DNA from 2 places in the Priestia sp. SB1 genome. Region 2 is predicted to be linked to the other one. Evidence: riboswitches for the same ligand, from Rfam matches in the RefSeq annotation. Region 2 holds a riboswitch; the other holds the start of a gene.

Region 1 (11,993 bases), 170 kb from region 2:
TTGCGGAAATAGTTGATGCTGCGGGGTATCATGGAGAATTTACCCTTCATATACTTTAATAATTGAAGAAAGGTGGTCGAATCATGAAGCAAAAAGAAATCCCTCAATACGCTCTGTTTGTGAATGTAAAAGATTTAAAGGAAATGCAAAGAGATATTTGGTCAGAAGAAGCGGTTCAGGCAACGATGAAGTTTAACAAAAAACGCTACGATATTGATTTGCTCCTAAGAGGCTCCCATATTCGGAAGATGAAGAAAAAGTCATATTATATTGAATTTTATTCTCCGAAAATATTTCAGCGTGCCAAAGAAATACACCTAAACGCTGAATACAAAGATCCATCGCTTATGCGCAACAAATTGTCCCTCGATTTTTTCTCTTCTTTAGATGTTTTATCTCCCCACTCTCAGTTTGTCACTCTTAAGATTAATGGGAAAAATGAAGGAATATATCTTCAGCTCGAATCGGTAGATGAACTATTTTTGAAAAAAAGAAATTTAGCGGATGGATCTATATTTTATGCAGTAGACGGAGATGCTAATTTTTCTTTGATGAGCGATTTGGATAAAAAGCCAAAAACAACTTTGTTATCTGGATATGAAGATAAAGCAGTGAGAGAAGGAGACGAGGAAAAATTAGAAAAGTTTATATTTAATCTTAATACATGGACAAATACAGAATTCGAACAGAATATTGAGAAGTACCTGAACGTCGACCGCTACTTATCTTGGTTAGTCGGTATTATTTGTATGCAGAATTACGACGGTTTTGTCCATAACTATGCGCTCTATCTAAATCATGAAAGCGGGCGCTTTGAACTGATTCCATGGGATTATGATGCAACTTGGGGAAGAGACGTAAATGGAAAAGTAATGGAAGGAGACTATGTACGTGCACAAGGATTTAATACGCTTACAGCTCGCTTACTGGCGGTGAACAGCATTAAAAAGCGATATATTCAAAAAATGAACAATGTTCTAAATAATCAATTTACAATAGAATACATGAAACCAATCATTTATCAACTGAATGATTATATTGCTCCATATGTATTAAAAGATCCTTACGTAAAAGATAACTTGGAGCAATTCCATAAGGAACCAGACCTTATGCTTTCTTTCGTAAAAGACCGAACAGCGTACATTAAAAGTCATCTTTTTGATTTTTGAATTTTACTAGACTGATAGGCAAAAGTGGAATTTAAGAATAATAGGCAAATGCAGGAAGACAATAGCTGTACATGATACGTATATATACATTATGAATGACCAATAAGGACAATTAATAAGGAGGAAAAATAATGAGTAACTATTACTACGACCAAAATCAAGACCAAACTCAAAATGCCAATCGTAGTCGCGCTCGTAAAGTTCAACAATCTGAAAGCACGGGCTACTCTGCCCACTTTAAACCATTAAAAGGGAGAGTAGTAACTGTCTATCGCGGGGGGCCTGAATCTAAAACGGGATATTTAATCGACGTTCAATCAGATTATTTAACACTTGCTCTTGAAACAAAACAAAATAACAATCAGCAAAATAATCAACCGGCGCAGCTTATTCCACAACAGCAATATACATTTATTTATTACCAGCTCGCTCATGTTAAAAGCATTACAGAGGATACAAAGTCTAATTCCGCGCAAACATTTTCTGGATTTAATAGTGAAGTAGAACTGCACAGAGCCAACACATTTGCAGGCACTTTATTATTGATGAAAGATAAACAAGTGCAAATAAATCAAGGAGGGCCAGAGAAAAAATTGGGTAAGATCCTTGATGTATTAGGCTCATTTGAATCTGCGTATGTCGTATTACTAACAGAAGATGACGGCGTCGTTTATATCAATGTAGAGCACATAAAGAGTGTAAGTGAAGTTGTAAGCAAAAATACGCCTGTTGTTCCGCAAAACCCATTATTAGTTGAAGAAACACCTGAGTATATTAAAGCGAAAAGTTTCAATGAACTGTTTGAAGAGTTTTCGCATAGATGGGTAGCTATTAACGGTGGAGGGCCAGAGGCTGTAGAAGGTGTGTTAGTTCAAAGTCGCAATGGGAACTTTACTCTTGTACAAAATAATCAAGTTTTACGTTTACAACCAAGACACGTAAAAACCATTGCCTTAGGATCAAAAGGATCTTTCAAGCAAAATGAAGAAAATTCTGAGCAAAATGGAGATACAAATGAAGAAGATTCTGTGCAAGAATCAACTACTGTAGATAGAACCGGAGGTCGCACGGATGGCCGTACTGGAGACCGTACCGGAAGACGTACAGGAAGACGTACAGGAGGTCGCACAGACGATCGCTCGGGAGGTCGCCGTACGGGTTCACGCTCTTCAACACCAGGTGAAAAAGTTATTAAAACGAAAAATTATCGTTGGAAAGCATGACGAACTGGAACGTAAAAGGTGCTTATAAAGCACCTTTTCTATCATATAGGAAAAAGGAGGAGAATGAGAATGAGTATGAATCATTATATTGATAAAATTGTTGAAGTCGATATATCAGGGAAAACAACGTTTATAGGAAAACTTGTTGATCTAGGGTTAGATGTAATGGTTTTATATAATGGACATGATTATTTGTATATTCCTCTTTTACACATACATCGCTTGCGAGAAGTTTCAGAAGAAGATTATACGCCTTTACGGACAATAGAAGAAAATTTAATAGAAGAAAGCCAGCGGATTTCTTATCGTAATATTTTACAGCAGGCAAAAGGGAAATTTATTGAAATTTATGTAACGGGAGGGAAATCATTGCATGGCTATATCACAAGCGTGCTGAATGATTATCTTGTGTTTTATTCTCCAGTGTATAAAAATGTCTTTGTTTCTCTGCATCATTTGAAATGGCTTACCCCTTACAGTAATGAGTTAACCCCTTATTCTTTAAGTGACAAAGAGCTCCCCGTAAGGCCCGCCTCTGCACCTTTTGTCAGAAACTTTGAAGAGCAGCTTAAAAAATATGAAAATCAACTGGTCGTATTAGATTTAGGGGATCAATCAGAAAAGATTGGTGTACTTAAAGAAGTTTCTAACAATATTGTTGAACTAATTACGGCAAATGGAGAAAGTATGTATTGGAAGTTAGCTCACGTAAAATCTGTGCACTTGCCTTAGAAAAAGAGACCTTGGTGTCGTCTCTTTTTTTATGTGCTTATCAGGACAAGTATATTGAATAAACAAATGAGATGATTTAAATTTTTTAGAAAATTATGTTGACAATAAAGAAAATCTTTATTAAAGTTAGTAACAACAAACGTTAACCACCAACAATTATATAGAACTCTTATCAAGAGTGGCGGAGGGACTGGCCCTGCGATGCCCGGCAACCATCAAATGAATCATTCATTTGAACGGTGCTAATTCCTGTGGAACATCAGTATTGTTCTAACAGATGAGAGAAATCGTGTATAAACGAACACTCTTCCATCTGTGAAGAGTGTTTTTTATTTTGAGTTAAGGAGAGAAATAGATGAAAATTGAAACTTTATTAGTTCGTTCAGGAGTAGGTCGTGATCCTGCAACAGGTTCTATTACAACACCCATTTACCAAGCATCAACATTTGCTCATCCTGCTTTAGGGCAAAGTACAGGATTTGACTATGCACGTACGGCAAATCCTACTCGTGCAGCATTGGAAGAAGCAATTGCTGCTTTAGAAAAAGGAGAAGTAGGAGTAGCATTCGCTTCAGGAATGGCGGGTGTAATGGCAGTTTTAGCACTATTTAAAAACGGAGATCATTTAATTGTATCAGAGGATTTATACGGAGGAACGTACCGAGTACTAAATGAAATCTTTTCAGAGCAAGGAATTACTGTTTCGTACGTCAACACAGCCCATCTCGAGCAAGTAAAAGATGCGCTTCGTCCCAACACGAAAGCTTTATTTATTGAAACACCTACAAATCCAATGATGCACGTGACTGATTTGTCAGAAGCAATTGCGTTAGCTAAACAGCATGATTTGCTTACTATCGTTGACAATACATTCATGTCCCCTTACTATCAGCGTCCTTTAGAGCTTGGAGCAGATATTGTGATACATAGTGCAAGCAAATACATTGGGGGTCATAATGATGTTGTTGCTGGTCTTGTAGTCGCTCGATGTAGTAGCTTAGGAGAAAAAATTCGTTTTTATCAAAATGCAGCTGGGGCAATCTTAGGTCCACAGGATAGCTGGCTGTTATTGCGCGGTATTAAGACGCTAGCGCTTCGGATGGAAAAACATAACGAAAACGCACTGAAAATTGCAAATTGGCTTACTGCTCATGATCTCGTGGAAAAAGTGTATTACCCTGGTCTTGAAACACATCCGGGCTATGAAATCATGAAGAAACAAGCAACTGGATTTGGAGGCATGATTTCTTTTGCTGTCTCACACCCTGACATCGTGTCAGTACTTTTAGAAAATGTTAAAGTTATTACATTTGCAGAAAGCTTAGGAGGCGTGGAAAGTTTAATGACATTCCCAGCTCGTCAAACACACGCTGACATTCCTGAGGAAATTCGAAATCGTGTCGGAGTAACAAACTGTTTACTTCGATTATCAGTTGGAATTGAGCACGCAGATGATTTAATTAAAGATTTGAAGGAGGCATTTGATGCATACCAACAATAATAAACATAGATTTGGTACGAACTTAATTCATGCAAATACAGGAATTGACGGTCATTTTGGAGCGGTTAACGTACCTATTTATCAGGTATCTACATTTAATCAAGAAGATGAGACGAACAACGGCCGCTATGACTATTCTCGTTCAGGAAACCCAACGCGTGAGGCTTTAGAAAACACTATTGCTCAGCTAGAAAATGGATACGCTGGTTTTGCTTTTTCATCAGGTATGGCTGCTATTTCATCGGTGTTATCTATTTTTGAATCAGGAGATGAAATTTTAGTTTCACACGATACGTACGGCGGGACATATCGTGTATTAACACGATTATTTTCAAAGTTTGGTATCAAAACAACTTTTGTTGATACAACGAAGGTTGAGAAAGTAGAAGAAGCTATTACAAAAGATACGAAGGCTATTTATATCGAAAGCCCTTCAAATCCATTTTTACAGGTAACGGATATTAAAGCAGTAGCAAGTTTGGCGAAGGAGCACAATCTCCTTACAATTGTGGATAACACGTTTTTAACACCTTATCTGCAGCAGCCCATTGACCTTGGTGTAAATATTGTCATTCATAGTGCTACAAAATATATCAGCGGCCACAGTGACGTCATTGGCGGTTTAGTTGTAGTAAGCGATGAAAAGCTAGCGGAAGAAGTAAAGTTTGTACAAAATGCTTTTGGTGCTATCTTGGGGCCACAGGATTGTTTTTTACTGCTTCGAGGAATTAAGACATTAAAAGTTCGTTTAGATCAGCAGTTAAAAACAGCGCTGCAGTTTGCAAAGTGGCTTGAAGAACAATCTCTAGTGAGCCGTGTATACTACCCAGGCTTAAAAAGTCATCCGGACCACAAACTCATTTCAGAACAAGCAAATGGATACGGAGCTATGATTTCTTTCCAAGTGCAGGATGAAGAAGTAGCACGACATATTTTACAAGGAGTCAAATTAGCTTCAATTGGCGTTAGTCTAGGTGCAGTTGAATCCATTCTCACGCATCCTGCAACAATGTCTCATGCAAGTATCCCAAAAGAAGTACGTGAAGAAAAAGGAATTACTGATTCACTTCTTCGCCTTTCAGTAGGGTTAGAGGAATTCGAGGATTTGAAGCAAGACTTTAACGCTGTTTTTCAAAGCTTAGAAGAAAAAGCGTTAATTAAATAAAAAAAGGACTTCCATTAAGGAAGTCCTTTTTTTGTTATATACAGCTATCTAAAAGGTTTGTGTATAGGGACGTAAGCGCAACTTTTTCATCAGAGGAAAGACCGCTGTTTAGAATTCTTTTTATGCCAAGATGATATTTTACATACGGTGTTTGCCGAACGCGTGGATGAGTCATTTCATCTTTTAAATCTTTCAGAATGGCTTCGTGAAGCTGATCTTCACTTGTCAGGGCTTGTTTAGAAGCGAAAGAACGGTTCAACCATAGGGTCTGATAAGCTGCTAGTAAATGTTCAGAAGTCATTGTGCAAAGAGCTCCTTTAGATTAGTTTCTTCATTATAATAATCTATAGTTTACCATAAGTATTAATACGTGTACGTAACTTTTACAGAAGCAGATACAGTCAAGGACTGAGCTTGAATAGGGGGAGAGGCTGCTAATAACTTAGGCGAGGATCCAGATGACTGATAGACGGGGCCTTCTTCGATTAAAATGGGGATTTGGTTAATAGGGAGCTGCAGCGTGTTGGCAATGGTAAAGGCCTTTTCTTTAGCGTTAAGCAAAGCTTTACTTATCGCTTCTTGTTCATATTTATCATCATTTGTAACGTGGAATTGAAGATCTTGCGCTACGTTGGCTCCGCTTGAAAACGTAGCGTTATAAACATCGCCAGCTTGTTTTACATCCTGTACTCTTACTCTAAACAAATGCTGTACTTCGTATCCTGTAAGAGTCGATTTTCCATCGCTGTAATCATATTTAGGGTTTATAGTGAATGAAGCTGTTTCAATTTGCTGGTCATTGATTCCAAGTTTTTGTATTTCTTGCAGGAGAGTATTTGAAACAGCTGAATTTTCTTTTAAGGCTTCTTGAACGTCTCGGTTTTCCGTGCGCGTTCCAATCGTCATGGAAATTTCATTTGGAATGGCTGAAGCACTCCCTTCACCAATTACTTTAATTTCTCTATTTTGTGTATCTGCGCGCAGTTGCTGTGTAGGTTCATAAGGGAAATAAGAATGTTGCATACCAAAAACCTCCTTTATTGATCTTTAGTATATATATGATGAGAAAAGGAGATTAAAAACAAAAAGAGATTGAGACATAACTAAATCAACCGCCAGAAGCAACTATATACATAAAACCTACATTCACCATACCATTAAAAAAATCCGAACGAATTTGATTCTTCATCAAGAATCTCGATTCATCGTTCGGATCTTCCTTCAACTTACGTACTTTTTTTCAGCTTCTTTTTGTTTATTTCGATTCTTTTATTAAAATTTCTTTCATTTCAACAAATTGCTGTTGAACATCGCTTGATGGTTTCTTTGTTAGGAAACTTACAATAATGACAGCTAATAAACTTAAAAAGAACCCTGGAATCATTTCGTAAAGCGTATCCTTCAACGGAGTATTTACCCAAATTAATACCGTGACAGCACCTACAATCATTCCTGCAAGTGCTCCCCATCGAGTCATACGCTTCCAGTATAGACTTAGTAAAATAGCAGGACCAAATGCAGAACCAAATCCAGCCCATGCGTATCCGACAAGTCCTAAAATCGTATCACTAGGTTTTAAAGAAAGCAAAATACCAATAATTGCAACACCTAAAACGGCAGCTCTTCCGACTGTTACAAGCTCTTTGTCAGAGGCTTTGCGTCGGAAAAATGTTTTATAAAAATCTTCTGTAACAGAGCTTGCCGTTACAAGCAGCTGAGAAGAAATCGTACTCATAATTGCCGCTAGTAGAGCTGCATATAAAAATCCAGTAATTAACGGGTTAAAAAGTATATCTGCAAATTTAATAAAAATAGTTTCAGGATCTGCTAGTTTCATACCCGTTTTTTCTACATATGCAATTCCAACAAGTCCTGTCAGCATAGCACCAATAATAGAAATAATCATCCAGCTCATTCCAATACGACGTGCGGGTTTTAACTCTTTAACAGAAGAGATAGCCATAAAGCGAACGATAATATGAGGCTGTCCGAAATAGCCAAGTCCCCAGGCCAAGAAAGATATAATACCTAAAACGGTTGTACCTTTAAAAATGTCCAGGTATGCTGGATTAATGTTCTGTACAATATCCATTGTTGTGTTAACGCCTCCAACATTGGTGAAAGCTACAATGGGTACTAAAACTAAGGCAAGAAACATAATAACACCTTGAACAAAGTCTGTTAAACTAACAGCTAAAAATCCACCGAAAAGAGTGTAGGCAATAACAACAGATGCTGTTACAAATAAGCCAATTTGATAATTCACACCAAATGCCGATTCGAACAATCGTCCGCCTGATACCATACCAGCTGAAGTGTAAAGAGTGAAGAAAATAAAGATAACAATCGCTGATACTGTTCGAAGAATCTTGGCGTGGTCGCCAAAACGATTTTCAAAAAAGTCTGGAATTGTAATAGAGTCGTTCGCTACTTCCGTATAAGTGCGAAGACGCGGAGCGAGGATTAAATAATTTAAATAAGCACCAATAGATAAACCTACTGCAAGCCATAAACTTGAAAGGCCTGTCACATACATGGATCCTGGAAGCCCCATTAACATCCATCCACTCATATCTGAAGCGCCAGCTGAAAGCGCAGTAACGGCCGGACCTAGTCCGCGTCCGCCTAGCATGTAACCCGATACGTCTTGAGTTGTTTTTTTGTAGGCATACCATCCTATTCCAAGCATTCCTACAAAATAAATGCCCAGTGAAATATAAACACCAATATCCACCAAATCTCCCCTTTATGCATTTTTTATGCATGAAACGAGCACTGCTCGCCATGCAAACATCTTATGGTTTCTAAAACTAACAAACTTTTCCCTTACTATCAACCCACAAAACCGTAAATTACCTAAGTCTAAAATCCCCTAAACCTTTATATTACAGAAATGAAAACGTTTTCAAAATAAAGTAAAATAAAAATATTCAGAAATTTATAAGAGCAATTTTTATGCAATATTTTATGCAAAAAATAAAATAAAAAGAGCATTTCGTAAAATGCTCTTTTGTCATTCATGTATATTAGCGTGAATTAGGGAATACGCGTCGAACAACTTCTGAAAACTCGTCAAATAGTCCAGAGACTGGTTTACCCGTTTGAAGCTTGTCTACATATCCATTCATACGGTTTACAAAGTCGGGGTTTGTTGATACAAACACTCGATGAACACTGCCGTCGGCTTTTCGTACTTCATGTGCGATCTTATGCTCCATATCTTTTGTGAGATTGCCTTCTTTGTTATCGTCTAATACAGCTGCTACATAAGCTGTATGGTCGGTTACGATTACGTTAGCATCTTTTACATTTTTTAACGCTACGATACGATCAGCTGCCACATCGGCTACTCTCATTCCGCCGGACTGATTGTACTGTTCTTTCTCATTACGCTGTACGTCTTGCGTATTATTTACGTCATTCATTTTCGTTTTATTGTTTCCATTTTCATATGTGACGTTGCGGACTGTATTATCGTCAATGACGCCATCTTTACCTTGATCTGCTGTGCTGCAGCCGAATAAAGAAAGGGTCGTCATGCAGCCTACAACAAACAAAAACGATTTCTTCATGATAGTATCACTCCTTATAAGTTTTAACCTTTCTTATAATTTGTTAAAAACGTGTGAAGCATACATGAAAAATATAAAAAAGCCTATACTATCGAAAAAGGAGGAATATGTATGAGTGAAATCCGACAAAGCATATTTGTGCTTCATACAAAAGAAGAAAACCATGAAGAAACAACAACGTTTGCGTTAACTTCAGAAGAAGCTAAGCTGTTATTTGAAACCCTGCAAAATAAACGAAAAGAAATTATCGACGCCCATATTGATAACATGTTGACGTAAGGAAGGTAAATATCTTGTAAAACAGATGAGCCATATGTTAAAGGGGGCCAAATATTTGCATTCTACATATAGGTATAGTATAATGTAAACGCAACCAAATATAATTAATACTATGTTTTGACCATATACTCGAATTAGATTTAGTGAAAATTCACTTGTTATAAAGGAGATCTACTTCGCGTAGGTCTCTTTTATAATATGTGAATTTTTTATTTACGGTATAAATGTAAATATAGAGTAACATATTAAAAATTTTTACATTTTTTGGAGGTTTTTTTACATGGCTACTACAGGTACAGTAAAATGGTTTAACAGTGAAAAAGGCTTCGGTTTTATCGAAGTACCAGGCGAAAATGATGTATTTGTTCATTTTTCAGCTATCCAATCTGAAGGCTTCAAAACATTAGAAGAAGGCCAAAAAGTTGAATTTGAAATCGTTGAAGGCCAACGTGGACCTCAAGCGGAGAATGTTGTAAAATTATAATTCAACGCTACATATGAAAGCTGCCAATCGGCAGCTTTTTTTGTGCAAATTTGTTTTATTTGTATGATTAAGAAAATAGATTAAAGTAGGGGAGAAGGGAAGGCGTGAGTTCATTTCATTGCTGTGCCACATGTCAACATTTTCAAAGCATTAAATTGGATAAGGGAATGAAGTATCAATGCAAGAGACTAGGCTATGAAACTCGTCCTGCTTATCAGTTTACATGCTGGGAACCAAAAGAAGTAGTTAAAAAGCTAATGGAAAAACGAAATCAAAAAGATATTGATACATAACGAAATCGATCCCATCTAAAGACGAACAAAGAACAAATGGAATGGATTCTCTAGTATGAATTGCTTGTTACATCGCTGTTGGTTTCCGTGCAAGACTGCGCTTTCCGCGGGCGGGCGCTGAGCCTTGCCCTCCAATCAACAGCTATAAGCACCTACATACATGAAACCTACGTTCATCATCACTACGAAAAAATCCGAACGAGTTGGATTCTCCATCAGGAATCTCAATTCATCGTTCGGATTTTTACTAAACTACTTTTGTTCCAGCCGCTTTTAATTATTCCTCTTTATCTGTCCCTTCCTCTGAAGGTAAATGCTTCCCGCAAAACTCTTTGACAGCTGCTTCTTCCTCTTCTTCTAGGTCGAAGTCTAATACTTTATTTGTTGAAACTTCGTAGAAATGAGTCTGGGCAATAGAAGTGTTATCTTCGCCTTTAATATATACTACGCGTAGTGCTAGGTCGCTGCCGGTATATAATTCATCCTCTTCTTCTACCTCAATGTATAAATGAAATTCATAGCGTTCACCTAGAAGGAGACCAAATGGATCCTGCAATTGTTCAGCTGTATATTCTTTAATTGTAAACATATGTACGTCCTTTCCATATATCAGTAAAATACTTGCATCATCTATTATAGTTTTTCTTTGCAAAGAAAGAAAGTGCATGCGTAATTCATGCACGGATTTATTCCTTGGTCATTCTATTTAGCGAATCTACTTGATGCGATGGCGCAAGGACTTCGATGGTTTACTTAAAGATGGAAGAAACGCGCGTATGTTTTTGCTTATACATGGCAGCATCTGCTTTTTGAATTAATGTATCTAGGTTGGTATCGTCTGAAGGCGCACATATAATAAACCCGTAACTCGCAGACAGTGCATATGGCTTCTTACATTCTTTCTTTTTATCTTCTAGCTGATTATTAATATTTTGCCACAGCTCGTGTACGTATTCCTCCGTTTGTTCAGGAGTAATTAATAAAAACTCATCACCTCCGTAGCGAAAGAGCGTATCATTCTTGCTAATATAACCACTAATTGATTCTGCTATTGTTTTAATAAGCCAGTCGCCTTCTCTATGACCGTATTGATCATTTACTAGTTTTAAGGAATTAATATCGATAAAACATAATACAAAAGATGTATCATTGGTTTTAGCTCTCAGCAGTTCCAGCTGCAGTTTTTCCATTCCGCTTCTTCGATTTAAAATTCCGGTTAGCATATCAGTTGAAGCGTGCAAGCTCAATTCATGCTCAACCGCTTTTAAATCGGTTATATCGGTAATACCTGCGAGTATGCAGCTTTCGCTTTGATACTCTAGTAATTCATAATTGATCATAACCCACTTAGAATCTCCATGTTCACGTGCTTCTAGGATGTAGTTTTTTACATGCTTTTCTTGTTGAAGACGTTTTAAAATCTCCTCTCGATCTTCATCAGTAGGGTAAATTATAAATCCGTCTAGTTGATCAAGATCTTGAGAAGCAAGATTGTAAAAATGAATAGCTTTATTGTTAATGAGCAGCACTTTGTGGTCGGATAATCTCGTTAATAGTAAAGGATAGGGATTAATT
Region 2 (11,993 bases):
ACCCAGTAGACTTAAGTACAAACTGCTGGGATAACAAAATGCAAAATATCGAAGAGACTAGAAGCAAGTTACTATCTGATACCGTACTTGTGTAGATTCCGTCAGCTAGTAATGAGAGGAGAGTTTTTTTATGAAAGAGCTACAAGGGCAAATTATTGAAGAAATGCATGTGCAAAAAGAAATTAATCCCGCGGAAGAAATTCGCCGCAGCGTTGATTTTCTGAAATCCTACATGAACAAATATCCTTTTTTACGTTCGTTTGTACTAGGTATTTCCGGCGGCCAAGATTCTACGTTAACTGGAAAGCTGGCGCAGCTAGCGGTTAATGAGTTGAATGAAGAAGCCGAAGAAGAGCGCTATCAGTTTATTGCTGTTCGTCTTCCATACGGTGTGCAGGCAGATGAAGCAGACTGTCAAGATGCACTTGCTTTTATTCAACCAACAAAATCTATTTCTATTAATGTAAAACCAGCAGTAGATGCGATGCTTTCTGCTGTTGAAGAAGCGGCAGATGATAAAGTTTCCGACTTCAACAAAGGAAATGTAAAAGCACGTGAACGAATGATTGCGCAATATACGGTAGCAGGCATGTACAGTGGAGTCGTACTTGGAACGGATCACTCCGCTGAAGCTGTTACAGGATTTTATACAAAATTTGGTGACGGAGGAGCTGACTTAGTGCCTATCTTCCGTCTAAACAAGCGACAAGGGAAACAAATGCTAAAAGAATTAGGCTGTCCCGAGCATCTATATATGAAAAAACCAACGGCTGATTTGGAAGAAGATCGTCCACAGCTTCCAGATGAAGAAGCGCTTGGCGTAACGTATGAGCAAATCGACGATTATTTAGAAGGCAAAGATGTAGGTGAACATGCAAGTAACGTCATTGAAGGTCACTTCTTAAAAACGCAGCATAAACGCCAATTGCCAATCACAGTGTTTGATGATTTTTGGAAATAAATAAGTAAGAAGCTGAGACAAACGTAGTTTAGTTGAAGGAAGATCCGAACGGTTTTGATTCTTGATGGAGAATCAAATTCGTTTGGATTTTTTTAATAATAGGGCAAACGTAGGTTTCACGTGTCTCAATTTCTTATTATTTTGTGGGAAAAATATCAAACAAAGAAATGTATTTTTGAAAAACTAGTGAAATTAGAAAAACATAGGAGTATAATAGCATTAAGTCATCTGATGACCTGTTAACTAAAAGAAGTAAAATGATCAGCTTGGAGGGAGCAAATGATGAAAGTATCTTTATTTGCCACATGTTTGATTGATATGTTTCAAACAAATGTAGGAAAAGCGACGGTAGAATTGTTAGAACGATTAGGATGCGAAGTGGATTTTCCAAAGAGTCAAGTATGCTGCGGGCAGCCTGCGTATAACAGCGGTTACGTAAAAGAATCAAAAGAAGCAATGAAAAACATGATAAAAGCGTTTGAGCATGCAGAGTACGTTGTATCTCCATCAGGCTCGTGTGTGACAATGTTTAAAGAGTATCCTCATCTTTTTAAAGGTGATGCTGCATGGAATGAGTCTGCCGTGAAGCTTGCTGATAAAACGTATGAGCTAACGGATTTTATTGTAAACGTTTTAAAAGTAGAAGACGTGGGAGCCAGCTTAAATGGGAAAGCCACTTATCATTCTTCCTGTCATATGACGCGTTTGCTAAACGTAAAAAAAGAACCTTTTACACTATTAAACAATGTAAAGGGTCTTGAAATGGAGAATCTTGAAAACAGTCATAACTGCTGCGGATTTGGCGGGACGTTTTCGGTTAAGATGGGGCAAATCTCTGAACAAATGGTCGATGAAAAAGTGGGCTGTATAGCTAAAACAAACGCGGAGTACTTAATTGGAGCTGACTGCGGCTGTCTTATGAATATTGGAGGAAGAATTGAACGAAAAGGACAGCCTGTAAAAGTGATGCATATCGCTGAAGTGTTAAATAGCAGAATGTAAAGAAAGGAGAATACCGAATGTCTATGAAAATAGGAAACGATCAGTTTAAAAAACGCGTCGATGACGGAGTCAATAATGCGTTTATGCGCTTTGCGGTTTCAGGTGCTCAAGAGCGCTTAAGAAGCCGTAGATTAGATGCGGCGGAAGAGTTAGGGAACTGGGAAGAATGGAGAGCGCTTGGCGAAGAAATTCGTCAGCATACGCTTGAAAATTTAGATTACTATTTAGAGCAGCTCACGGATAATGTAGCTAAACGCGGAGGCCACGTTTTTTTCGCTCAAACAGCTGAAGAAGCGAATGAGTACATAAAAAATGTAGCGAGGCAAAAGCAGGCAAAGAAAGTCGTTAAGTCCAAGTCAATGGTTACAGAAGAAATTCATATGAACGCTGCTTTAGAAGAACTGGGCTGTGAAGTTATTGAAACGGATTTAGGAGAATATATCCTGCAAGTAGATGATCACGATCCGCCTTCTCATATCGTAGCTCCTGCACTTCATAAAAATAAAGAACAAATTAGAGATGTATTTCAGGAAAAGCTTTCTTATAAAAAAACGGAAAAACCTGAAGAACTAGCTCTTCACGCCCGGGAAATGCTGCGAAAAGAATTTTTATCAGCTGATATTGGTATCACGGGATGTAATTTTGCGATTGCAGAATCTGGGTCTATTTCACTTGTAACCAATGAAGGAAATGCAAGGTTAACAACTGCCCTTCCTAAAACGCAAATTACGGTTATGGGAATGGAACGAATTGTGCCAACGTTTGAAGAGTTTGAAGTGTTGGTAAGCCTGTTAACTAGAAGTGCAGTAGGTCAGCGGCTTACAAGTTACGTAACAGCGCTTACAGGACCTAGACTTCCAGGAGAAGTAGACGGACCGGAAGAATTTCACCTAGTGATTGTAGATAACGGACGATCTGCGATTTTAGGAACTGAGTTTCAATCTGTTTTACAGTGTATTCGCTGTGCGGCATGTGTGAATGTATGTCCCGTGTATCGCCATATTGGAGGGCATTCATATGGATCTATTTATTCAGGTCCGATTGGAGCTGTATTATCCCCTTTGCTTGGAGGCTATGAAGACTACAAAGAGCTTCCATATGCTTCAACTCTATGCGCAGCCTGTACGGATGCCTGTCCGGTCAAAATTCCGCTGCATGAGCTATTACACAAGCACCGTCAGCGAATTGTCGAGAAAGAAGGAAAAGCACCTATTTCGGAAAAGCTGGCGATGAAAGCATTTGGCTTGGGAGCAGCTTCTTCTTCTCTATATACAGTGGGCGCTAAAGTAGCACCGGCAGCTCTTACTCCTTTTATGTCAGGAAGCAGTATTTCCAAAGGGCCTGGTCCATTAAAAGCGTGGACGGAAAGCAGAGAGTTTCCGGCGCCTACAAAAGAGCGCTTACGAGATTGGTTTGATAAAAGGAGTGATGATGATGAACGGAAGCATTCAAAATAGAGACAGTTTTTTAGACAATATTGCGGCTAATCTTAAGCGAAGCAGGCGAACAAGCGGCGTAGTAAAGCCCCAATGGAAGCATGCTCCTCAGCATGAGGTCTACCGCAGCTATTCGCCAGATCAATTAAAGAAAGAGCTTGAAAACCATTGCGAACGTATTCATACTCGCTATGTAGAAACATCATCACAACACTTGCCAGCTGTCCTTGAGGAAGCCGTAGCGAACTATGGAAATGGTCTTGTGAGCACGTGGGATGATCCTAGGTTTTCCGAATATGGATTGAATCTGCTGATGGAGAAATGGGAAACAAGCAGTAGCCTTCATGTATGGAATTCTGCAAAAGGCGATGAGAATATTAAACTAGCTGAACAAGCAAATGTAGGCATCACATTCAGTGATTTGACGCTAGCGGAATCCGGCACAGTTGTTTTGTTCAGCAGCGCTGCAAAAGGACGATCGGTCAGTTTGCTGCCGGCCACTTATATTGCGATCATTCCTCAAAGCTCCATTGTCCCTCGCATGACACAAGCTGCTGAAATGATTCATGAAAAAGTAGAGCGAGGAGAAACGATTGCTTCTTGCATTAACTTTATTACGGGACCGAGCAATTCAGCTGATATTGAAATGAATCTAGTCGTTGGCGTGCATGGACCTATTCAAGCCACTTATATTGTAGTGAATGATCGATAGAGGCTGGGGAAAACGTATTTTAGCCGAAGTGAAAAACGAACCGTGAATCAAACATGTTGATTCACGGTTCGTTTTCTTTGTTATGTTGAGCATAGGTTTCATTTTGTTATGTCCCAGCCTCTTTTATTCATGCTCCTTTTTTAAATAACGGGAGAATGTGAAGAAATGTCGCATTTTGAATAAACGTGACTAATTTTAAAAAGGTAAAAAGCAAATCTTGTAGAATACTAAGTCTATAGATAAAAGGTGGGGAAATGGGAAGTGCAAAAGAAAGGAGCAATGAGCATGTCACCACACAGAGAATTAACATCTGAAGCTGCGCAAAAGCAGCAAGGTGAATTAGAGCAGCTACGAGCTATTTTTAATGACGTATTAGATGCCATTGTCGTATTTGATGAGTATTTTCAAGTTATAAATGCCAATGAATCAGCCTGCGGGCTGTTTGAAAAAACAAAGGATGAGCTATTAACGTATCAAATGAAAGATTTTCTCATGTATTTTCCGTATGACATGATTGAAGCGTACTATCCAGCGCTTTTAGAAGAAAGCTATTTCAAATATGAAGGCGCGATGACGCTTCAAAGCGGCATGATGAAACATGTTGAATTTACTTCACACAAACATAGTCACATGTCGGGCATTATTGTGTGTACATTTCGAGATATTACGCAGCACAAGATGATGGAAAATGAAAGGTTTATTAGTCATCATATGTTTATGGATGTATTTAATGAAGCGGTAGATGGAATTGTTATTTTTGATCGAACTGGTCAGCTTATCGACGCGAACCCTTCATTTTGCGAGCGATTAAATTATACAAGAGCACAGCTTTTAACCAAAACGTTAGAGGAGCTTGTAGAACCTACTTATCATTATAAAGTGAAAAAATTATGGAGAACTCTGCATCAAGAAGGAAAGACAAGCGGTGAGCTGCCGATTAAGCTCGAAAATGGAGACGTTACTTTTTTTGAATTTACCACAACGGCTAATATATACAGTCAATACTATATGTCCATTATGAGAGACGTGACGGAAAAACGGCTGATGGAGCAGCAGCTGTTGAGAAGCGAAAAAAATTTCAGGGCTATTTTTGAAAATGCGATTGAAGCCATTTTGATTTGGAAAGACGATGGGGAAATCTTAAACGCTAATCTTGCTTCGTCCCGTACTTTCGAGCTGCCGTTGAACAAATTGATTGGAAGTAATTTGTATACGTTTATCGATAAGCAAAGCTTTAGTGCATTAAAAATGCTGCAAACATTTCAAAAAGAAGGAGAAATTCGCAATCAGCTTCCTTTTTACATGCCAAATGGAGAAATCAAACAGTTGGAATTCACGGGGAAAAAAGGCATTATAGAAGGAGACCATTTAACCATTTTTCGAAACATTAGTGAACGTACAAAAATCGAACAAGAGCTTCGGAATAACGAAGAGAAATTCAGACAGATTTTTAATGGTTCGATCGATGGGTTAGTTTTATGGGACGGCAAGCGAAATATTATTGATGTGAATTCTTCTCTTTGTGATATTCTCGAACTCAGCAAAGAGGAGATTTGTGCGCATTCCATGGAGGATTTTATTTCTTCAGCGAATTTAGATGCGGTCATTGAGCATAAAGAAACAATTGAGCAAAAAGGGGAAGCTGAAGGAGAGATTACGTACGTTACGGGGAACGAAAAAGTTAAAAATATCGAATTCTCTACGAAAAAAGATATCTTGCCAGGTCTATATATGACGCTTTTAAGAGACGTAACGGAACGAAATCAAATGCAGGAGCAGATTCGGAAATCGGATACGCTTCAAGTAGTCGGACAGTTAGCAGCTGGGATTGCGCATGAAATCCGCAACCCGATGACGGCTTTAAAAGGGTTTGTTCAGCTGCTAGAAAGCAGCATTCAAGAAGATCACTCTCTTTATTTTGATATTATTAAATCCGAATTAAAAAGAATCGAAACTATTATTACAGAGTTTCTAGTACTCGCTAAGCCACAGGCCGTAAAGTTCGAAAAGAAAAATCTAGCTGCGGTTGTTAAAGAAACGATTGATTTATTAAATGCTCAAGCGCTTTTAGAAAATATTCAGTTTGAACTAAGTGTGTCCCCTCAGCTGCCAATGGTATACTGCGAGCCGAACCAAATTAAACAAGTACTAATAAATGTAATTAAAAATGCAATTGAAGTCACGTCAAACGGGGGAAGAATTTTTGTTGAAGTCTATTCTACAGAGCCGCACTACGTGACGGTCTCCATTCGAGATCAAGGAGACGGAATGCCCGAAGAGCGCATCAAGCGCTTAGGAGAGCCATTTTATACGACAAAAGAAAAAGGAACGGGGCTCGGTTTGATGGTCTCATATAAAATTATCGAAGAACATAAAGGGCGAATTGAAGTGGAAAGCAAAATAGGAGAAGGAACAGCTTTTCGTGTTATTCTTCCAGCCTAATTAGAAAGGATAAGCGAGTATGTACTATGGAGAAATGAACTTATTTTCTGATTTGAAAATTTATATTGTAGCCTCGGAAAAAGGGGTTCAACATATTTGGTTTGATAGTGATGATCACAACGAGCAGCTTAAAAAACTTGTCCATGACGAGAATTATCACCTTGTGAAAGAAGCGAAGCGGCAGCTTCAGGATTATGCTGAAGGGCGCACGCTAACATTTGATGTGCCTTTGGATATAAAAGGAACAGACTTTCAAAAAGAAGTGTGGTTAACGCTTAAAGGTATACCTTATGGACAAACGTGGTCTTATAGTGATGTAGCGGAGTCTGTTAATCGCTCTAAAGCCGTAAGGGCTGTGGGACAAGCGAATCGTCGAAATCCACTGCCTATTATTTTACCTTGTCACCGTGTTATTGGTAAAAATGGAGCTTTAACAGGTTATGCAGGTTCCCAAACTCATATAAAAGAAAAACTATTAATGCTTGAAAGAAATGTAGCAAAAGGCGCTCTGGAGTTAAAATAACTATTCACCGTCTAATTTCCAGCCTTCTCCCTGCACAAAAACACCGTCAATTTGCTGAGGAGAAGGGAGGGAATTTAGTTCTTCATCTTTGGATAAATCGAATAGCTGATATTGCTGCTTACGATTCAACGCTTTGTTTTTATCCGTTTTTTGCTCTGCACTCATTTTTACTCCTCCTTATTCAAAAAGAATCCCCTATAATATATGTAGAAAAAGCAGAGAGTACTGTTACAATTGTGTTACAAATGCAGCCAAAAAGCGCTGTTTAATGAAAAAGGTTGAGACATAACAAAATCAATGTCATCTAAAGATGAACAACTCGTATACATGAACTGAACCGCTTGTGACACCGCAGTTGATTTCCGTGCAAGACTTCGCTTTCCGCGGGCGGCCGCTGAGCCTCCTCGTCGCTTGCGCTCCTGCGGGGTCTCACCCCTTCGGTTTTTCCTGCAGGAGTCTTCACCTTGCCCTCCAATCAACTGCTAGAGGGAACGAAACAGATAAAACGATATTTACCATCACAAAAAAACGAACCACTAATCAACACGTTGATTAGTGGTTCGTTTTGCAGTGGGGCTAAAATACTTTTGTCCCAGCCTCTTGTTATTGAGCAGATTGCAGCAAAACTTTTTGAATGGATTCAAAAGACGGGGAATGGATAACTCCATGCTCTGTAATAATGGCCGTAATCAGTTCGCTTGGCGTCACATCAAAAGCTGGATTGTACACAGAGATTCCGTCTGGAGCAATTTGCGTATCTCCAATGTGCGTTACTTCTTTAGGTGAACGTTCTTCAATAGGGATGCTGCTTCCGTCTTGAATAGATAAATCAAATGTGGACTGCGGCGCTGCTACGTAAAATGGAATACCGAATGCTTTCGCTAAAAGAGCAAGTCCATACGTTCCAATTTTGTTAGCCGTATCGCCATTTGCTGCAATGCGGTCAGCACCTACAATGATCCCATTAATTCCTTTTGTTTTAATGGTATGAGCAGCCATATTATCCGTAATCAGCGTAACGTCTACTCCCGACTTCTGAAGTTCCCATGCTGTTAAGCGAGAACCTTGAAGAACGGGTCTTGTTTCACAAGCAAATACTTCAAGCGGAATATCGCGCTGCTTAGACAAGTGAAAAGGTGCTAATGCTGTTCCATAATAAGCTGTAGCAATTGAACCAGCATTACATATTGTCATGATTTTATCTTTCCTTTTAAATAAAGAAAGGGCATGATCTCCAATTCGGTAGCACGTTTCTTCATCTTCTACTTGAATTTGAATCGCTTCATGAACAACTTTTGTTTTAGCTTCATTAACGGACGAAGCGGATTCAGCGCTTTTCGCTACGCGCTCCAGTGCCCAAAATAAATTGACGGCAGTCGGGCGTGAACTAGCTAAATACTGTTGATCTAGAGCTAGCTTTTTGTTAAATTCCTTGACTGAATCCGTGTCATAGCTAAGCGCAGAAAGAGCAAGACCAAAAGCCGCCGTAATGCCAATTGCAGGGGCTCCGCGTACTTTCAAGGTAGTGATAGCATCCCATACGTCCTTAATGGTTTGCAGCTTAATATATTCAACTTTGCCAGGAAGCTGCTGCTGATCTAATAAAGTAATATATGATTCATTCCATTCCACTGAGCGCGGAAGTGATAGTGTATTTGTCATGCTGATACCGATCCTTTCATTGTGTACATTATTCGTTATCGAAGTAAATGTTCAAATTCATTTGGTGAAACGTCTTGTTGGTGCAGAAGTAAATAGCGTCCAATTTTTAATGCAGTACGTTTAGCGTTAATTTTTCTTTCCTCTGAAGAAATTTCGTCTAAGTCCGCCACGTGAGCTAAGCCAATCGTACGTCGAATGATTTCACACCCTGCATATCCAACAGCATCTTGCCATGTTTGCGTTAAAATTTCATGTAACAAGCGCTCATCTTTAGCGAAAGGTTCAGTGTTTTCAGAATGCCAAAGCGCAGTAAAGGTATCTTTAAATACGTTCCATGTGTTCGTAATGTGTGCAAATAACGGTTCGCGATCTGTTTTTCGAGAAAGAGCATTTAAAAATAAATTCGCAACAAATTGGCCTAAATCGAATCCAAATGGACCGTAAAAAGCAAACTCTGGATCAATCACTTTCGTTTCTTGACTGCTAGCAAATATGCTTCCTGTATGTAAATCACCGTGAATTAGCGTTTGGGCATTTGTTAAAAATTTATATTTTAATTTTGCTGCTTGTAATTTTACATCTCCATCGTTCCACAATTCTTCTACATCAGGACGCAGCGCTTCTTCAAATTCATTTGTATCGATATCAAAAAAAGGATCTGTAAAAACTAAATCTTCCGTAATATTGCATAAGTCCGGATTGCTGTACTTGACCACTTCTTCTTTTTTATCCTGAGGCTTTAAGGCAAAATCCGACGTTTTGAACGCAATATGTCCTAGAAAAGAACCGATATGCTGTGAAAGCAGGGGATAACTTTCTCCTTGAATAAGTCCGGCGCGGGAAATCGTTAAATGAGACAGATCTTCCATGACCGTAACAGCAAGCGTTTCATCGTGGTAATACACAGCTGGTACGAGTTCAGGGGTAAATGCACCGAATTGCTTGAGCGCATTGCTTTCAATCGTGGCACGGTTCAAGGATAGAGGCCAGCTTTCGCCTACAACTTTTGCATAGGGAAGTGCTTGTTTGACGATAATGGATTTATTCGTTTGATCATTTATGATGTGAAAGACGAGATTTAAGTTGCCGTCACCGATTTCACGGGCAGTCAGTGCTTCTGTGGCATCAAAGAGACCTAGCTTTTTTACAAGTTTGATTGCTGAAATTTCTGTTAAAGGCTGATACTTCTCTGTTTTTGTTGTTGACATTAGAATCCCTCCATAGTTTATTAAACTGATTTGTTTACTAAGTTAATAGGTTTAAGAATGTATGGAGGCTTTTATAATTTTAGAAAATATAAAAGCCTCTTTCGTTGGAAAGAGGCTTGATTGTAGTGTTCAAACCTCTTATCTGCCAGAAAGAATTACTTTCTGTTGGAATTAGCACCGTGCCTTTGTAAAAACATGTTTTACGGGTGTGATCCACCTTAGGATGGAATGACGGTCGGTTGCTGGGCTTCACAGGGCCAAATCCCTCAGCCAACTCTTGATAAGAGTACGATTACTTATTCAATTTTGATTTGTTTGAATATTTTATGATATCTGGTGAAAATCGTATCATGCAAAAAAACGGCTGTCAATACATAATTAATAAAATTCTGTGCGGCGATCTGTAAAGACAGGAATTTGTTTACGAATTTCTTTTACAAGTTCCAGGTTAACGTCGGCACTTAAAAGTTCTTCGCTATCGCCAGCTTCAGCGATTATTTCTCCCCACGGATCGATGACTAAGGAATGTCCGGCAAATGTGTTATTAGGATCTTGGCCTACACGATTACACGCGATTACATAGCATTGATTTTCGATTGCGCGGCTAATGAGCAGTGCTTTCCAATGGGCAAGTCTTGGAGCCGGCCACTGAGCAACAACAAATAAGACTTCTGCTCCGCTGCTAGTATGCACGCGAATCCATTCTGGAAAACGAATATCGTAACAAATAACTCCTGCGCATAAAGACTGTTCAAGTGTAAAAAGATTTTTTGCTGTTCCTGCTTCTAGATAGAGGTGCTCATCCATTAATTTAAATAAGTGCAGCTTACTGTATTGTGACACTTCACGACCTTTTCGGTCAAAAATATACATCGTATTTGTGACGCCTTGCTCTGTTTTTTTCGCGATCGAACCTGCCACAATATTTACTTCGTTCGTTTTAGCAAATTGAGAGATTAATTGCTTGGCCTGCTGTCCTTCATCATCGGCAATTTCGTCTAGCCGCGTCAAATCATAAGCTGTATCCCATAGCTCAGGAAGCACAAGGATGTCAGGGTTTTCTTTTAGAGCTTCCGTCATTTTTTGTTGAATATATTTTCGGTTTTTAGTTGGGTTTCCAAACGCAATATCAAGCTGCAAACACGTGATTTTTACACTCACTTTATCATCCGTCCTTTTTTTAGTAGTTGAAAAAAATGACTTTACAAGTTGAGTATTACAATATATTATTTGTGACTAGAATTTCAAGAATTTTTTGAGAAGGTGTGCGATGATGAAACAATTTGAGCAATCGGAACTATTAAAAAGTTTACCAAAACAATTTTTTGCATCACTTGTAGGCAAGGTAGGAAAAGTAATGGCCCAAGGGCACGACGTTATTAACTTAGGGCAGGGAAATCCTGATCAGCCTACTCCTTCACATATTGTAGAAACACTCCAAAAAGCAAGTGCTAATCCTATGCACCATAAATATTCTCCATTTCGGGGGCACCAGTTTTTAAAAGAGGCCGTTGCGACTTTTTATAAACGAGAATATGGCGTTGATGTGGATCCTGAAAAAGAAGTAGCTATTTTGTTTGGCGGGAAGGGTGGACTTGTAGAAATTCCGCAGTGCTTATTAAACCCTGGAGATACGGTGCTGGTTCCGGATCCTGGATATCCTGATTACTGGTCTGGAGTAGAGCTTGCAAAAGCAAAGATGGAAGTGATGCCGCTCACGGCTGAAAATCATTTTCTGCCCGTATACGAAGAGATAGGTGAACGTGCTAAAGAACAGGCAAAGCTCATGTTTTTAAACTATCCGAATAATCCTACCGGTGCAGTGGCAACAGCAGAATTTTTTGAAGACACCGTGGCGTTTGCTGCCAAGCACGATATTTGTGTGGTACACGACTTTGCCTACGGAGCCATTGGATTTGATGGTAAAAAGCCAATCAGCTTTTTACAGACTCCTGGTGCAAAAGAGACGGGAATTGAAATTTATACTCTTTCTAAAACGTATAACATGGCGGGATGGCGAGTTGGATTTGCTGTAGGAAATGAAAGT

Evidence for each region. A riboswitch is a leader RNA that binds a small molecule or an ion and turns the genes downstream of it on or off. The one in region 2 is predicted to bind S-adenosylmethionine.
Region 1: it holds a riboswitch for S-adenosylmethionine, as region 2 does, so the genes downstream of both, WKH56_RS11080 (trans-sulfuration enzyme family protein) here and mtnK (S-methyl-5-thioribose kinase) in region 2, are expected to answer to the same signal.

Annotation. Positions count from the first base shown of each region.
Region 1 is NZ_JBBJSS010000003.1:84,681-96,673, reverse strand. It holds gene WKH56_RS11095 (CotH kinase family protein) at 81-1,169, shown strand; gene WKH56_RS11090 (hypothetical protein) at 1,301-2,392, shown strand; gene WKH56_RS11085 (hypothetical protein) at 2,462-3,124, shown strand; SAM riboswitch class I at 3,291-3,408, shown strand; gene WKH56_RS11080 (trans-sulfuration enzyme family protein) at 3,480-4,625, shown strand; gene WKH56_RS11075 (trans-sulfuration enzyme family protein) at 4,609-5,790, shown strand; gene WKH56_RS11070 (hypothetical protein) at 5,825-6,091, opposite strand; gene WKH56_RS11065 (SIMPL domain-containing protein) at 6,154-6,813, opposite strand; gene putP (sodium/proline symporter PutP) at 7,046-8,524, opposite strand; gene WKH56_RS11055 (YhcN/YlaJ family sporulation lipoprotein) at 8,817-9,362, opposite strand; gene WKH56_RS11050 (hypothetical protein) at 9,474-9,641, shown strand; gene WKH56_RS11045 (cold-shock protein) at 9,922-10,125, shown strand; gene WKH56_RS11040 (hypothetical protein) at 10,230-10,418, shown strand; gene WKH56_RS11035 (DUF6509 family protein) at 10,696-11,007, opposite strand; gene WKH56_RS11030 (sensor domain-containing diguanylate cyclase) at 11,168-11,993, opposite strand, start outside.
Region 2 is NZ_JBBJSS010000003.1:253,462-265,454, reverse strand. It holds gene WKH56_RS11975 (nicotinate phosphoribosyltransferase) at 1-95, shown strand, start outside; gene nadE (ammonia-dependent NAD(+) synthetase) at 131-961, shown strand; gene WKH56_RS11965 ((Fe-S)-binding protein) at 1,244-1,963, shown strand; gene WKH56_RS11960 (LutB/LldF family L-lactate oxidation iron-sulfur protein) at 1,981-3,420, shown strand; gene WKH56_RS11955 (LutC/YkgG family protein) at 3,398-4,111, shown strand; gene WKH56_RS11950 (PAS domain S-box protein) at 4,373-6,553, shown strand; gene WKH56_RS11945 (methylated-DNA--[protein]-cysteine S-methyltransferase) at 6,573-7,076, shown strand; gene WKH56_RS11940 (hypothetical protein) at 7,077-7,241, opposite strand; gene WKH56_RS11935 (hypothetical protein) at 7,316-7,555, opposite strand; gene mtnA (S-methyl-5-thioribose-1-phosphate isomerase) at 7,680-8,738, opposite strand; gene mtnK (S-methyl-5-thioribose kinase) at 8,774-9,946, opposite strand; SAM riboswitch class I at 10,082-10,233, opposite strand; gene WKH56_RS11920 (carbon-nitrogen family hydrolase) at 10,325-11,107, opposite strand; gene WKH56_RS11915 (pyridoxal phosphate-dependent aminotransferase) at 11,220-11,993, shown strand, end outside.